3 regions of the Aciduricibacillus chroicocephali genome follow, and region 1 is predicted to be linked to each of the others. Evidence: riboswitches for the same ligand, from Rfam matches in the RefSeq annotation. Region 1 holds a riboswitch; each other region holds the start of a gene.

Region 1 (4,753 bases):
ATGGTAATCCTTACTTTTCTAATTGAGATGCCTGTCTTATCCGAAATTGAAAGCATGAATCCGTCTCGGGGACCAGATCCAATCCTTGCGGCGTTGTTCATGCCTCCTCCGACTCCCATAAGAGCCATACTGCAAAGCATTATTACAACATCAACGATAAGATTCCCGCCTTTTGGAAGAAAGTTCAGCCAAAGCCACAAATCAACAGCCCAGCCTACAAGAAATACATTAAGGAAAGTGCCAATATTGATATAACGCCTGTCAAGAATAAGTGTTATGAATATAAGACCAATCCCTATGATAATGGACCATGTTCCGATTGAGAGGCCAAACTTTTCATAAAGCCCGACATGCAGAACTTCCCAAGGATGAATGCCGAGATATTGAATCTGAACGGCTTGCGCGATGCCCAGACTGAACAGAATCAGCCCTAACATGAAGAAACCGAGTCGTTTTGCCAATAGCATGCACATAACCCTACTTTCTGAAACTTACTCCTATAAGAATATCACATTCAGCAAAGGATTATTTCAGAAATTCTCCAGCATATGTCACTTACTCTACCAATAAATTTCACTTCCTTTGGCGACAAATTGCTCAGCCATTTCCTGCATTCCCTGCTCCATCTCTTTCTGTTTTTTCATATCCTTACGCAAATTATGTGAAATTTTCATGGAGCAGAACTTCGGACCGCACATGGAGCAAAAATGAGCGACTTTTGCAGCCTCCGCAGGCAGCGTCTCATCATGGTAGCTGAGTGCCCGCTCCGGATCAAGAGACAGATTAAACTGGTCGTGCCATCGGAATTCGAACCTCGCTTTAGAAAGAGCATCATCTCGAACTTGCGCTCCAGGATGACCCTTTGCAAGATCAGCCGCATGTGCTGCAATCTTATACGCAATGACCCCTTCCCTCACATCATTCTTATTAGGCAGTCCAAGGTGCTCCTTTGGTGTCACATAGCAAAGCATCGCCGTTCCATACATAGCGATTGTAGCCGCCCCAATTGCCGAAGTTATGTGATCATACCCTGGAGCAATATCAGTTGCCAATGGCCCAAGCGTATAAAACGGTGCTTCCTGACAAATCTCCATCTCTTTATCAACATTCTCTTTTATCTTATGGAGCGGAATATGGCCAGGCCCCTCAATCATCACTTGTACATCATGTTTCCACGCAATCTTTGTCAGTTCTCCCAATGTGTCAAGCTCTGCAAATTGCGCCTCATCATTCGCATCAGCGATTGAACCTGGGCGCAAGCCATCCCCAAGAGAGACGGAAATATCATATTGATTCAAAATTTTGCAGATGTCTTCAAAATGCTCGTAAAGGAAATTTTCCTCATGATGGGCAAGGCACCACTGAGCTAGAATTGAACCGCCTCTTGATACAATGCCTGTCGTTCTGCCGACTGTCATCGGAACATAACGGAGGAGCACTCCAGCATGGATCGTGAAGTAATCCACGCCCTGTTCTGCCTGCTCTATCAACGTGTCACGGTAGACTTCCCAAGTGAGATCTTCCGCAATTCCATTCACTTTTTCCAGTGCCTGATAAATTGGAACTGTCCCGACTGGAACAGGTGAGTTGCGAATAATGAATTCCCGTGTCGCATGAATATTTTTGCCAGTAGAGAGATCCATAATATTGTCCGCTCCCCAATGTGTGGCCCATGTCATTTTCTCTACTTCTTCTTCAATAGATGAACTGACAGCGGAGTTTCCGATATTGGCATTAATCTTCACGTGGAAACGTTTGCCGATGATCATCGGCTCGCTCTCCGGATGATTAATATTGCATGGAATAATAGCTCGACCTGCCGCTACTTCCTCCCTGACAATTTCAGGATCAAGCTGCTCACGAATAGCGATGAATTCCATCTCTGGGGTAATGATTCCTTTCCTTGCATAATGCATTTGCGTAACATTTCTGCCCGCTTTTGCCCGGCGCGGACGATGCTTGAACTCATTCTGGAAAAAGACGACTTCCTTCCCGCCATTATCCTCAGGTCTCACTTTCCGCCCTTCATACAGCTCTGTGTCTCCGCGTTCTTCAATCCATTTTTCACGCTGTCTGCTTATTCCTTTATGTATGTCGATAACAGCCTCGTCATCTGTATACGGACCACTTGTATCATAGACACGGATCGGTGCGTTCTTCATTGTCATGTAATCCGTCACTGTATCTGAAAGTGAGATTTCCCGGAACGGCACTCGAATATCCTCTCGGCTTCCTTTTACATATACTTTCCGGCTATTCGGAAACTGCTTCCTGAATTCGATCTTTTCTTCATTTACCTGGTTCATCGTCTAATCCCTCCAAATATGAGAATCGTTGATTGAACCTGATCTGATGGAAAATAAAACAGGTTCCATTGACGAATCAACGGAACCTGTGGAAATATACACTTTATGGCATGCAAAATCGATAAATGTCCCCTTAAGAAAGACACCATTGGCAATACCGTGCTCCACTTCCCTACGCTAGTACAAACTAGATCAGGTTCCAAGAGTTGAGACATTTCAAACGCTATGTCCCTCTCAGCCCGGCTCACGGGCACCCCCAGCAGAATGTTTATCATTCAGTTAGCTCTACCATAGCATAGATTATACATCAGGTAAATGAAATTCAGGAAAAATCATACAAAAAGAGAGCCTGTAATAAATCCAAGCTCCCAATTCATTAATTATGAACGGATCTGGCCTTCGCCAAATACGTAATATTTAGTGGATGTCAAAGCAGGAAGACCCATTGGTCCGCGAGCATGAAGCTTCTGTGTACTGATGCCGATTTCCGCTCCATAACCGAATTCCGAACCATCAGTGAAACGTGTGGACGCATTATGATATACAGTAGTCGCATCAACACTGCTCATAAATTTCTCAGCATTTTCCTGATTGTTCGTAATGATTCCTTCTGAATGCTTCGTGCCATATTTGTTAATATGTTCGATCGCTTCTTCAACATCGAAAACTGTTTTGACGGAAAGCTCCATATCCAGATATTCTGTGCCCCAATCCTCTTCAGTCGCAACGATTGCTTCCGGGAAGACAGAATGTGCCGCTTCATCTGCATGAACCTGTACACCATGAGATTTCAAGGCGTTCAAAAGTTTAGCGCCATGTTCCTTGACCCAATCTTTATGAATGACGAGACCTTCAATCGCGTTACAAACAGATGGACGCTGTGTTTTTGCATTAATGGCAACATTTTCAGCCATTTCATATTCAGCAGTTTCATCAATATAAAGATGACAGTTACCTGCTCCTGTTTCCAATACTGGAACAGTCGCTTCACGAACAACAAGGTCGATAAGGTTCTTACCACCACGCGGAATGAGCACATCAAGATATTCCTTCATGTCGAATAGTTCCTTAGCTGTTTCGCGAGACGTATCTTCAATGAGCTGAACTGAATCTACAGGGATGGATGTCTCAGCTAATGCTGTCTGAATCGATTTCACAAGTGCCATATTGGAATACTTTGCAGAGGAACTACCGCGCAAAATGACCGCGTTTCCTGTTTTCAGGCAAAGTGTTGCTGCATCGACTGTTACATTTGGGCGTGCTTCATAAATCATACCAACAACACCGAGCGGCACACGCTTTTTAAAAATACGCAGTCCATTTTCTTTCTCAATGGATTCCAAAGTTTCTCCAATAGGATCTTCGAGTTGAATCAAGAGACGAACAGCTTCGGCGATATCCGCAATACGCTTCTCATCAAGCATGATTCGATCAAGCGTTGACGTTGGAAGGCCTTTTTCTTCTCCCGAAATCAAATCTTTCTTATTCTCTTCAATAATTGCAGCCTGATCTTTGATCAACTGGTCAGCAATCTTGGCAAGTGCTTCATTTTTTTCTTCTGTCGTTTTGCCATTCAGAATAAAGCTTGCGCGTTTACCTAGCGCACCTTTTTCCCTGACTTCATTCGTTTGCACATTTGTCATAATGAATATTCCCCCTTCTGATTAGTGAATCGCTTGCACCCATTCATCCCTATGAATGACTTCGATCAGATGCAGAACAAGCTCATCTGTCCGCTTGCCCATCGCCTGAGTCAGTTCTTCGGAAGAGCATCGGACCTCACCTCGGCCAAGAAGACCGCTCTTACCGTAGACATCGACTATATCACCCTTCTCAAAAGTTCCTTTGAAATCATAGATTCCAGCCGGCAGAAGACTACTTCCCTTGTCAAGAAGTGCTCGTTCCGCACCGTCATCGATATAGATTTTTCCGGACACATCCGAGTGGATCCAAATCCATTGTTTCGTATTGTTAACTGGAATCAGGACGTTCTGCCCGACATACGTACCGTCCCCGTTGCCCTTGAGAATATCAAGAAGTTTGTCCTCACCTTTTCCACTACCAATAAAGGCCTTAACACCGAGAGCCAATGCCGTCTTGGCAGCAAACAGTTTCGATTTCATTCCCCCGGTACCAACACTAGAACCTTCACTTGTGGCCATTTGAAGAAGTTCATCCGTCACTTCCGGTATATAATCGAACTTCTTCGCATCCGGATCCTTTGATGGATTGGCACTGTACAAGCCATTTATATCTGTAAGAATCATTAGCTGGTCGGCATGAATTAGCCCACTTACAAGAGCAGAAAGCATGTCATTGTCGCCAAATGTAAGTTCTTCTACAGACACGGTATCATTTTCGTTGATGATCGGCAGGATTCCCCTATCAAGAAGCTCCGATAATGTTGCGTGGGCATTCTTGTATCTCTCACGGTTCGTAAAGTCCGT
Region 2 (4,753 bases), 130 kb from region 1:
CTGTCTTCACATATGTTTCTATGTCTATACGGGTTAGCGTACCCATATTGAGCAGGACAGCATTGGATTTTGTTGTGATTTCTGGTGCAGATTCAATGTACTTCGCCATTATGGGCGTGCCTCCAAAAGAGAGAAGGCCATTGGCACTAAAATTCATTACGACTTGATTTGTTAGATGATGAATTAGAGGTGTATGAGCTCGTACTTGATCGAGTATTTTCTGTTCCATGATCTTCAACCTTCAATCCGAGGAGCCCAATGATTCGTCGGCCCATTGCCTTTACCGATATTAAAGGAATAACGAATGGCTTCTGTAATATATTTTTTCGACAGTTCTACCGCCTCATATAGTGAAAGGCCTTTTGCAAGATATGCTGTTATCGCCGCAGAGAGGGTGCAACCTGTACCGTGAGTGTTTTTCGTGTTGATTCTTTCGGAAGTGAAAGTGTGCATTGTTTTGCCATCAAACAGTACATCTGCCGCCTGATCATTTAAGTGCCCGCCTTTGACGAGAGCTGATTGTGCTCCATAACGGCTTACAATTGCTGCCGCTGCATCTTTCATATCATCAAGAGTTTTTATTTCAACGCCTATAAGACTCTCTGCTTCTGGAATGTTTGGTGTTACAATTTTAGCGAAGGGCATAAGTCTGTCACGGAGGAAAGTACGTGCATCTTCATGGATCAATGAATCACCGCTTGTAGCGACCATTACAGGGTCCATCACATAGGGAACACCGATTTCAGGAATTTTCCTCTCAAGGAGTTCCATCATTTCCAGGTTGGCAATCATGCCTGTTTTGAAAGCATCGACAGGAATATCAGAGATAACAGAGTTAATCTGACTTTCAATCAAATCAATTGGCTGGTGGAGTACTTTTTGTACACCAGTTGTATTCTGAGCCAAAACAGAAGTAATGACGGTCATGCCGTACGTTCTTAATTCCTGAAAGGTTTTTAAATCTGCTTGAATCCCAGCACCGCCAGTTGGGTCAGTACCTGCAATTGTTAATGTACAATTTACGTTTTTCATTCAAATTCACCTCTTTTTGAATTGGGTCAGTCTACTTGTAGAAAAAACATTTTTTCGAAGTCTGACAGTAAGAAAGAGCCCGATTATCGCTCCAGAAATACTGCTTATAAGAAAAGATGGCATGAAGAAAAAAACACCAAAAGATGTATGCATAAAAAATTTCGCGAATGGAATAGCAACTAATGAGGCAACAATACCTGTTCCAATAATTTCTCCTATGGCTGCAAAAGAAGGACGGCCGCTTAATCGGAACAGGATACCCGCGAATAAAGCGCCAATCATTCCTCCTGGAAAAGCGAGCAGAGAACCAATTCCAAGCATATTGCGTACAAGGGCCATTACGAAAGCTGCCAAAACAGCAGGACCGGGGCCGAACAGGATGGCGGCGATGACATTCACTGCATGCTGGACTGGATATGCTTTTGCAATGCCGGCAGGGAACCAGAGAAACTGAGAGCAGAGTGTACCGATTGCGATAAGAGCAGCAAGGGCTGCCATTACATTTACTCTTTTCAAATGGCAAAATCCTTTCATATTCATATAAAAAAGCCGGTTTCAGCTGAAACCGGCTTTTGAGGGTATGCGAAATTGAACGGAATTAAATCCGCATCTACTTCCCTCCGCTGGTATGAGCCAGATCAGGTTCTTAAGGGTTGGATGTATCCTCTCAGCCTTTATAGTGGGCACCCCTAGTAGCTTGATAGTTTATTCATTAATCAGCCATAGCATAACATAGGCATGAACCAAAAACAAACTATAATCAGAATAGTACGAACGCTTGCTCCGATTTTGTGTATCTGCTATGATAGATTCATCCTCAGCAATTTCCTCCTTAGATCTATTATAATTCTTTCAAACACTTCATCTAAATTTCCTTGCTATTAATAAAAAAGAGAGGTAATACAAATGAAATTTTTTCATACAGCAGATTGGCATCTTGGCAAACTTGTTCAGGGTCTTTATATGACAGAAGACCAACGTTACATATTGGATCGTTTCGTAGAGGATGCTGCAAATGAACGTCCTGATGCAATTATTATTGCTGGTGACCTCTATGACAGGGCAGTGCCTCCGACAGAGGCTGTGCAACTTCTGAATGAAGTGCTCGACAAAATTGTATTGGATTTGAAAATACCTGTTATTGCCGTTGCAGGAAATCATGACAGTCCAAGCAGGCTCCATTTTGGCAGTACAATCATGGAGCAGAATGGTTTCCATATCGTCGGTCAGTTCCAAAAAGAGAGAGAGCCAGTAGTGATGAAGGACGAATTCGGTGAAGTTCATTTTCATCTTGTTCCTTATTGTGATCCTAGTGTTGTCAGAGCTGCCTTTGAAGATGAAGAAATTCGTACTCATGATGATGCAATGAAAAAGATCTGTGAGACGATTTATTCTTCCATGTCAGATAAAGCGCGCAATGTTTTCGTAGGGCATGCTTTTGTAACGCCACATGGAGAGCCGGAAGAAAATACTAGTGATTCAGAACGTCCCCTTTCTGTAGGCGGAGCTGAGCATGTAAGTGCTCACCATTTTGTTGATTTCAACTATACGGCTCTCGGCCACCTGCACCAAGCACATCATGTATTAAATGAAACAATTCGATATGCAGGCTCAATACTTAAATACTCAGCATCCGAAGCTACACATAAAAAAGGCTATTACGTTGTTGAAATTGATGGTGATGGAAACACAGAAGTCGAAAAGAGATTGCTTGAAGCGCGCCGTGATCTGCGTATTGTTGAAGCTAAAATGGATGATCTGCTGAAACAACCAATTTGTGATGACTACGTTTTTGTCAGACTGCTTGATGAAATGCCAATTCTTTCACCAATGGAAAGGATTCGCTCTGTCTATCCAAATTGTTTGCATGTTGAAAGAGTCAATTTAAGCACTTCGGCAAATGGTGACAAAACGGTCTCAGCTAAGAAAAGAAGCGAAATGTCCGATATGGAGAGATTCGAAGCTTTTTATAAGGAAGTGCAAGGAAATGAACCTTCAGACAGAACTGTGGATCTATTTAAAGAGATTCTCGATGAGTGGCTTCATGAAGAAAGAGAAACGGTTATGGTACGCAAGGCGGGGGCTGAATCGAAATGAGACCATTAACATTGAAACTGACGGCATTCGGGCCGTATAAAAATACAGAAATAATTGATTTTCGAGAGCTTGGGGATAACAGACTTTATGTTATCTCAGGTAATACAGGAGCGGGCAAAACAACTATATTTGATGGAATTTGTTTTGCTCTTTTTGGAAGTGCAAGCGGTTCTGATAGAGGGGAAAGCCGCCTGATGCGAAGCGACTTTGCCGATGATGAGGTTCATACTTCAGCAGAGCTCCTTTTTGAACTTGGAGGCAGGACTTATCGGATTCTGCGCCAGCCTGGCCACGTCAAGCTGGGGAACAAAACAAAAACGGGTGAGCGGTATGAATTCTTTGAGATCAGAGATGAAAAAGAAATCCCTGCAGTTGACAGGCAAATAGTTTCGGAGATCGATAAAAAAGTTGAAGATATCATTGGACTGACAGAAAAACAGTTCAAACAGATTGTCATGCTGCCGCAAGGAGAATTTCGCAAGCTGCTCACGTCCGATGCAGAGAATAAGCAGAGTATTTTACGGCAATTATTCAAGACTTCCAAATACAATCATCTCAATGAAATTATCAAAGAAAAAAGGCAGCGTACAGACAAGGCATTTGATCAGGTGAAGCGGGATCAGGAACATTTTATTCATTCCATTTCCACTTCGTTGCCACAAAGAGAAGATTCAACTTTGACAGCTGCTCTCGCTGCAGAATATAAACATATGGAGCATATTAGCGCAGGTATTGGCCAGGAAATAGAGTACTATAAAGATCGGATCGAAACAGAGAAGCTTGAGTATGAAAAAGTTTATACAGAACATGAAATGAAACAGCAGCTTTTTTATGAAGCTGAACAGGTTAATAAATTATTCGATGAAATGGCGAGCAAACAAAATGAAGTCACCGAACTTGAAGCCCGATCAACTCAATATAAAGAACTTGAAGAGAGGCTTGTACAAGCTGGAAAAGCGGCAGAAATAGAGTGGCAGGAACAGCAAAGGAATCAGCTACAGCAAGATCTTGATTATAAGAGAACTTTTGCCAATCAAGTACATGATCGTTTCCTGAAGGCGCAAGAAGGGCTGGAAGTTGCTGAAAAACGTTTAACAGATGAGATAGCCAAAGAAGATGAACGTCAGCAGTGCCAAAAAGAATTAATTAATTTGCAAAATCTGCTGCCAATATTTGAACAGTTGAATGCTGCAGCCCACGAACGGGATCTGGCACATAAAAAACAAGAAGCGACTTCACTTAATTTGCAGAAAGAAAGAGAAGCACTTATATCAAAAAATGAACAGCTTCTTCAAGCTGACAAATACATTAAGGAACTCGAACAAGCAGTCGATCAGCTTCCTGAAAAGATTGCAATGCGCAACGACCTGCGTGAAATATGTAAACTGCTCTCTGATTACTTGACGTTGCAACAAAAGTATGAAGAAAGTTTGAAGTTGGTACAGAGGGAAGAAATTGAGTATAAAGAGTTCTATAAAAGCTATAAAAAAGTTGAAAATGAATGGCTTAATGGTCAAGCTTCCTTGCTTGCAGAACATTTACATGAGGGGGAATCTTGCCCGGTATGCGGCAGTATTGAACATCCTCAAAAAGCAGTCTCAACGGAAACAGCAATCAGCCGTGA
Region 3 (4,753 bases), 1.1 Mb from region 1:
CCCAGGCCTGATCTGTACAGTATTGCGGCCGCAAAGAACAGCAGTCTTCGTTTGGTTTTCCCACTGTAAAAATGGATAGGAAGGATGGGAGCCGCAGGAAGGGCAGTCTTCTTTGCGTGCTTTGCTCACGCCGACCTGTGCATACTCATTATTCCATAAATCAAATGATATGAGTTTGCGGCGTAATGCATTCAAGTTGCCAGAAAGGATTTTCAAAGCTTCGGCGCTTTGATGAGCAACAGTCATTTGAACAGCTGGTGCGATGATGCCTGCTGTATCGCATGTTGCAGCACCTGCTGACGGTACAGTTTCCATAAGACAATGCAAACATGGTGTTTCACCAGGAATAATCGTCATGCTGATTCCATAGCTGGCCACGCAAGCTCCATAAATCCAAGGAATACCCTTCTTTTGAGAAATATCATTAATGATCATTCTCGTCTCAAAGTTGTCTGTTGCATCAATAATCAAATCAACGTTTTCGGTAAGGGAATCAATCGTTTCAGGATTCACATCCATGATATGCGCATGAATGGTAGCCGATGACCTAATTTTCAAAAGGCGTTCTTTCGCTGCGACGGTTTTGGGGGTTCGGTCAATGGCATTCTGCTCTGTAAACAGCTGCTGTCGTTGAAGATTGCTAAATTCGATATAATCCCGATCGACAATGGTCATTTCGCCAACTCCGGACCTCAGCAGGATTTCAGCATTCGACGTGCCAAGTGCACCAACTCCGATAATTAGGACATGTTTTCGAGCAATTTCCTCTTGTCCTGCTTTACCAATTGGAGAAAAAAGAATCTGCCGCGAATAACGGTCATTCGCTGCAGAATCAGAGTTTTTCATATTTGTTATTTTGTCTGCCATGCCGATTTCCACCTTTTGTATCTAGTTTGAAAGTATTCTATAAGTTGGCACAGGTCAATCAGGCATTAGCAAATTATAAAATTGCTTGATCATAACAGGCCGGTCGACGGCTTGCCAAGTGCTTGACTCTACTGCAATGCCAGAAGCGTAAGGAAGAACACTTTCAATATTGCGTGCTGTAATACCACCATAAGCAATAATTGGGAGGTTAACTGCTTCGTACAGCTCTTTGAGTTTTTCGAAACCTTGTTCATGTGCATCCAATGAAGCAACTTCCTCAAAAATTTTGCCGAACATTATATAGTCGGCACCTTCTGATTCAGCCAATTTTGCTTCATCAATAGTGTGAATCGTCTTCCCGACACGGATAGAAGGGAAGGCTTCTCTTACTTTACTAACAGGAAGGCTTCGATAATTGAGCTGTACACCGCCTGTGCCAGCAGCAATTGCTACATCAACACGATCATTGATATAGATCTTATTGCCAGGAATCCCTTTTTCAGTGAGGCGTTCAACCAAGGTGTACAATTTATGTGCCGACCATGCCTTGACCCTGAGATGGACAGCAGTGATAAAAGGATGAATTTCTTTCGTTGTTTCAATGAAGTCATGCTCATCAAATATAATATCAGATATAATATGAAGTTCTTTTTTCAGAAGCGTAGCACCTCCGGAATGCTGCCTGTTTACAAGATTCAAGTCTATCTTGTCGTTGCATAGTCGGCAGTAGCTGCAACCGGCCACATTTCCTTGTTTTCTGCCATTTCCCAGAACATGTACTCGAAGTAGCTTGTCTTGACAACGATATCCTCAAGGATTGCAAGGTCTGAATCAGATTTGCCTTCAGCCATTTTATCAATAAGATCAATACATTGCAGGGTAAGCTCTTTGAATTGCTGGGATGAATACATTTTAACCCATTTGCCGTAAAATTCATGTTCTGTTGCTCCTGGTATTGCAGCGAGCGATTCACCTATGAATTGATAGCTCCAAGCACAAGCGAGAACTGAAGCAGCTGCATTCTCAACACCACCTAGCTGGCTCTTGTTGAGCATATAGCTTGTATAAGATGTCATTGAAGCTGCCGGTTCAGTGTTTTCCAACTCTTCGTTTGAGATGCCGAGCTCAGCTGCATATTCTCGGTGCAGATCCATTTCTACTGTCAGTGTGCCATGCAGCAGATTTGCAAACGCTGTCATTGTTTCCAAATCATTTGCTTTTGCTGCACCAAGCGCAAAAATGCGTGAATATTCAATTAAATAAATGTAATCCTGTTTCATGTAGTGCTTGAATTTCTCTTTGTCGAGGGATCCATCACCGATTCCTTTAACAAAAGGGTGCTGAAGATAGGAACGCCATACAGGTTCAACTGTTTTCCAGAGCCGTTCGCTGAATTTCGCCATGAAAAAATCTCCGCCTTTTAATTATTTTAAAGAGTGTTATAGAATGCGTGACATGCATAATTGGCGAAAGCGGGAGATGAAGGGAGAAGAGTGGCAAAGACCAACAGCATTTGGAGGTGCCACGCTCTGACGCTTCATACGAAACGGTCATGATGCAGTTGAGATTTGGAGCCACTTTCCTACGCTAGTATGAACTAGATCAGGTTCAAAGGGTCAAGAACCAAGTTCTTTCTCAGCAAATAATGCTCCCCCAGTGCCTCGCATATACACGATTCTATTCAATTCCAGTAAACCATATCGGCAGTTGAAAGGCAAACAAGGGTACAGCATCATCTTTTAGGAAATGGCAGTAGTCTCATAGGATTATATATATTATACATGGTTCTTATTGTAAACCTGAACAAAAGCAAATCAAAAAAGCCAAGGTAAAATATTATGCTTCTTCTGTAATGGCAAACATGTCATCGAAGAGTTGTATAAGTGCATATCTCTGTAATAGGAGTGTTGAAATAGTAATTGCCTCGCTTAAACGTAAGAAAAAAGCGTTATGAGGGGTAGCGGGTTTCTGGTATATGTTGAGGAATGCCATAACGCACAGCCCCAAGCCCCTGTATGTTTTTTTAAAAGCTCAGTAAGCTGACGCGTTATGGTCAAAATATTTCATTGTAAGCTACGAATAAAGTATAACGTGTCCGTGCAGAACGATTAGAGACTGTGAATTGTTTTTTAAAGGAAAGCGGTGAAACACTCATTCAGGACATTCATAAAGCAAAATGATAGCTATAGAAGTATGTTACCCACTGAAGCTTGCTTCAAGGGATCTATAACATGTCCTTTTTCCAACTCATTCTGAGCTGCATATTCTTTAGTTGGTAGCAAAAGATCGCTTAAGGATATATCCAATGCAATAGTCAATTTGCAAAGGTTCAATATTGAAATATTCCGTTTGCCTGTTTCAATGTCGGAATAATAGGAGCGAGAAAATCCTGCCTTTGAAGCAAGCATTTCTTGTGTAAAGCCGCAAGACTTTCGAAAAGATTTCAATCGTTTGCCGATTTCATGAAGTACTTCCAATTCGTTCTCTTTGAACAAATCATTCATGGTGTCCACACCTTTCAGTACAGGATAGTGTAATGAAGATTTTGAAAATGAAATATAATAAGTGCTCAAATAAAAAAATAATATATTTTAATAATAAGGATAATTAACCAAAAATTCCACCTGTTTTAAGTTACTATCCCAATCTTTTTCCCTAAAATTTGTTAGGGTGTTAGTCGTTCAGCAAGTAAAGGTTGTCGTTATGCTTATATATTAATAATACATAGGTGGGACTGTTAGAAAAATGCTTGTTCCTAAGCACTTGTATCAATGTGAACAATATGGTCCGTTTACATCGATTAGGACAGATATGACTCCTGCCAGTCGAATAGTGGCAGAGGAATTCAGCATTCGATTATTTCCTGGGCAATATTCAACAAAATAAAGCTTTATCCTCAAAAGAAAAGTCGGAAACCAGCAAATGTAGTAACGAACTGTGTTTGCAGCTGAATATTATTTGCAGACAGCTTACAAAGCGGGCTCAATCTGCCGATAATAAAACATCAACAGATACAATCATTGCAGTCGCTATGGAAATAGGAAAAATTACCTGTTATACTAGGTGTATTATCACCTGTTAAGCGCAGGAATGTGCGTATACCGTGATTTGGAGGAGATTTTATGCAAAATGATATTTTGTTGGAGAGCGGTACAAATGAATTAGAAGTGGTGACATTCCATGTTGGTTCTGGATCATTTGGAATTAATGTGTTGAAGGTACGGGAAATCATTGTTCCTTTGCCGATCACGGATACACCGAATGCTCATCCGAATGTGGAAGGTGTTATTCGTTTGCGTGAAGAGATTATCCCGGTAATCGACCTTGCAAGAGTTCTCAACCTTCCTCCATCAGATAATCCTGAGAAGGACAAGTTGATCATTGCAGAACTGAACCAGCTTAAAGTGGCATTCCATGTTCACAGCGTTTCAAGAATCCACCGGATATCTTGGGAACAAATTGAAAAGCCTGATGAGCTTTCTGCAGGGCAGCAAGCATACACGATTGGTATTATCAAGTTGGAAGGCGAAATGTCTTTGCTTCTTGATTTTGAAAAGATTGTTGTTGAAATTAGCCCAGAGGCGAGTATTAATGTTCAAAGTCTTAAAGTGCTTGGTGAACGGGAACGCTCAATTAAGAACTTGATTGTGGCAGAGGATTCAGCAATACTTCGCCAGCTTTTGAGAGATACCCTTGAAGAAGCAGGTTATGATCGTGTTCAATTCTTTGAAAATGGTAAAGATGCCTGGAATCATCTCGAGTCGCTTGCCTATGATGAAAGCATTACACCTTCAGAAGAGGTCAATTGCATCATAACTGATTTGGAAATGCCTCAGATGGATGGCCATCATCTGACAGACAAAGTTAAAAAGAATGAGCGGTTGAG

What was found. A riboswitch is a leader RNA that binds a small molecule or an ion and turns the genes downstream of it on or off. The one in region 1 is predicted to bind thiamine pyrophosphate.
Region 2: another riboswitch for thiamine pyrophosphate. It lies ahead of thiW (energy coupling factor transporter S component ThiW); the one in region 1 lies ahead of thiC (phosphomethylpyrimidine synthase ThiC).
Region 3: another riboswitch for thiamine pyrophosphate. It lies ahead of tenA (thiaminase II); the one in region 1 lies ahead of thiC (phosphomethylpyrimidine synthase ThiC).

The regions. Positions count from the first base shown of each region.
Region 1 covers NZ_CP129113.1:840,149-844,901, reverse strand. Annotated here, with positions in the region: gene QR721_RS04415 (YczE/YyaS/YitT family protein) at 1-467, opposite strand, end outside; gene thiC (phosphomethylpyrimidine synthase ThiC) at 561-2,306, opposite strand; TPP riboswitch at 2,459-2,574, opposite strand; gene QR721_RS04405 (glutamate-5-semialdehyde dehydrogenase) at 2,687-3,949, opposite strand; gene proB (glutamate 5-kinase) at 3,971-4,753, opposite strand, start outside.
Region 2 covers NZ_CP129113.1:965,489-970,241, forward strand. Annotated here, with positions in the region: gene thiM (hydroxyethylthiazole kinase) at 1-229, opposite strand, end outside; gene thiD (bifunctional hydroxymethylpyrimidine kinase/phosphomethylpyrimidine kinase) at 235-1,032, opposite strand; gene thiW (energy coupling factor transporter S component ThiW) at 1,039-1,548, opposite strand; TPP riboswitch at 1,631-1,733, opposite strand; gene QR721_RS05080 (exonuclease SbcCD subunit D) at 1,939-3,129, shown strand; gene QR721_RS05085 (AAA family ATPase) at 3,126-4,753, shown strand, end outside.
Region 3 covers NZ_CP129113.1:1,963,010-1,967,762, reverse strand. Annotated here, with positions in the region: gene QR721_RS10270 (thiazole biosynthesis adenylyltransferase ThiF) at 1-867, opposite strand, end outside; gene QR721_RS10265 (thiamine phosphate synthase) at 922-1,566, opposite strand; gene tenA (thiaminase II) at 1,569-2,270, opposite strand; TPP riboswitch at 2,430-2,532, opposite strand; gene QR721_RS10255 (helix-turn-helix domain-containing protein) at 3,051-3,371, opposite strand; gene QR721_RS10250 (chemotaxis protein) at 3,990-4,753, shown strand, end outside.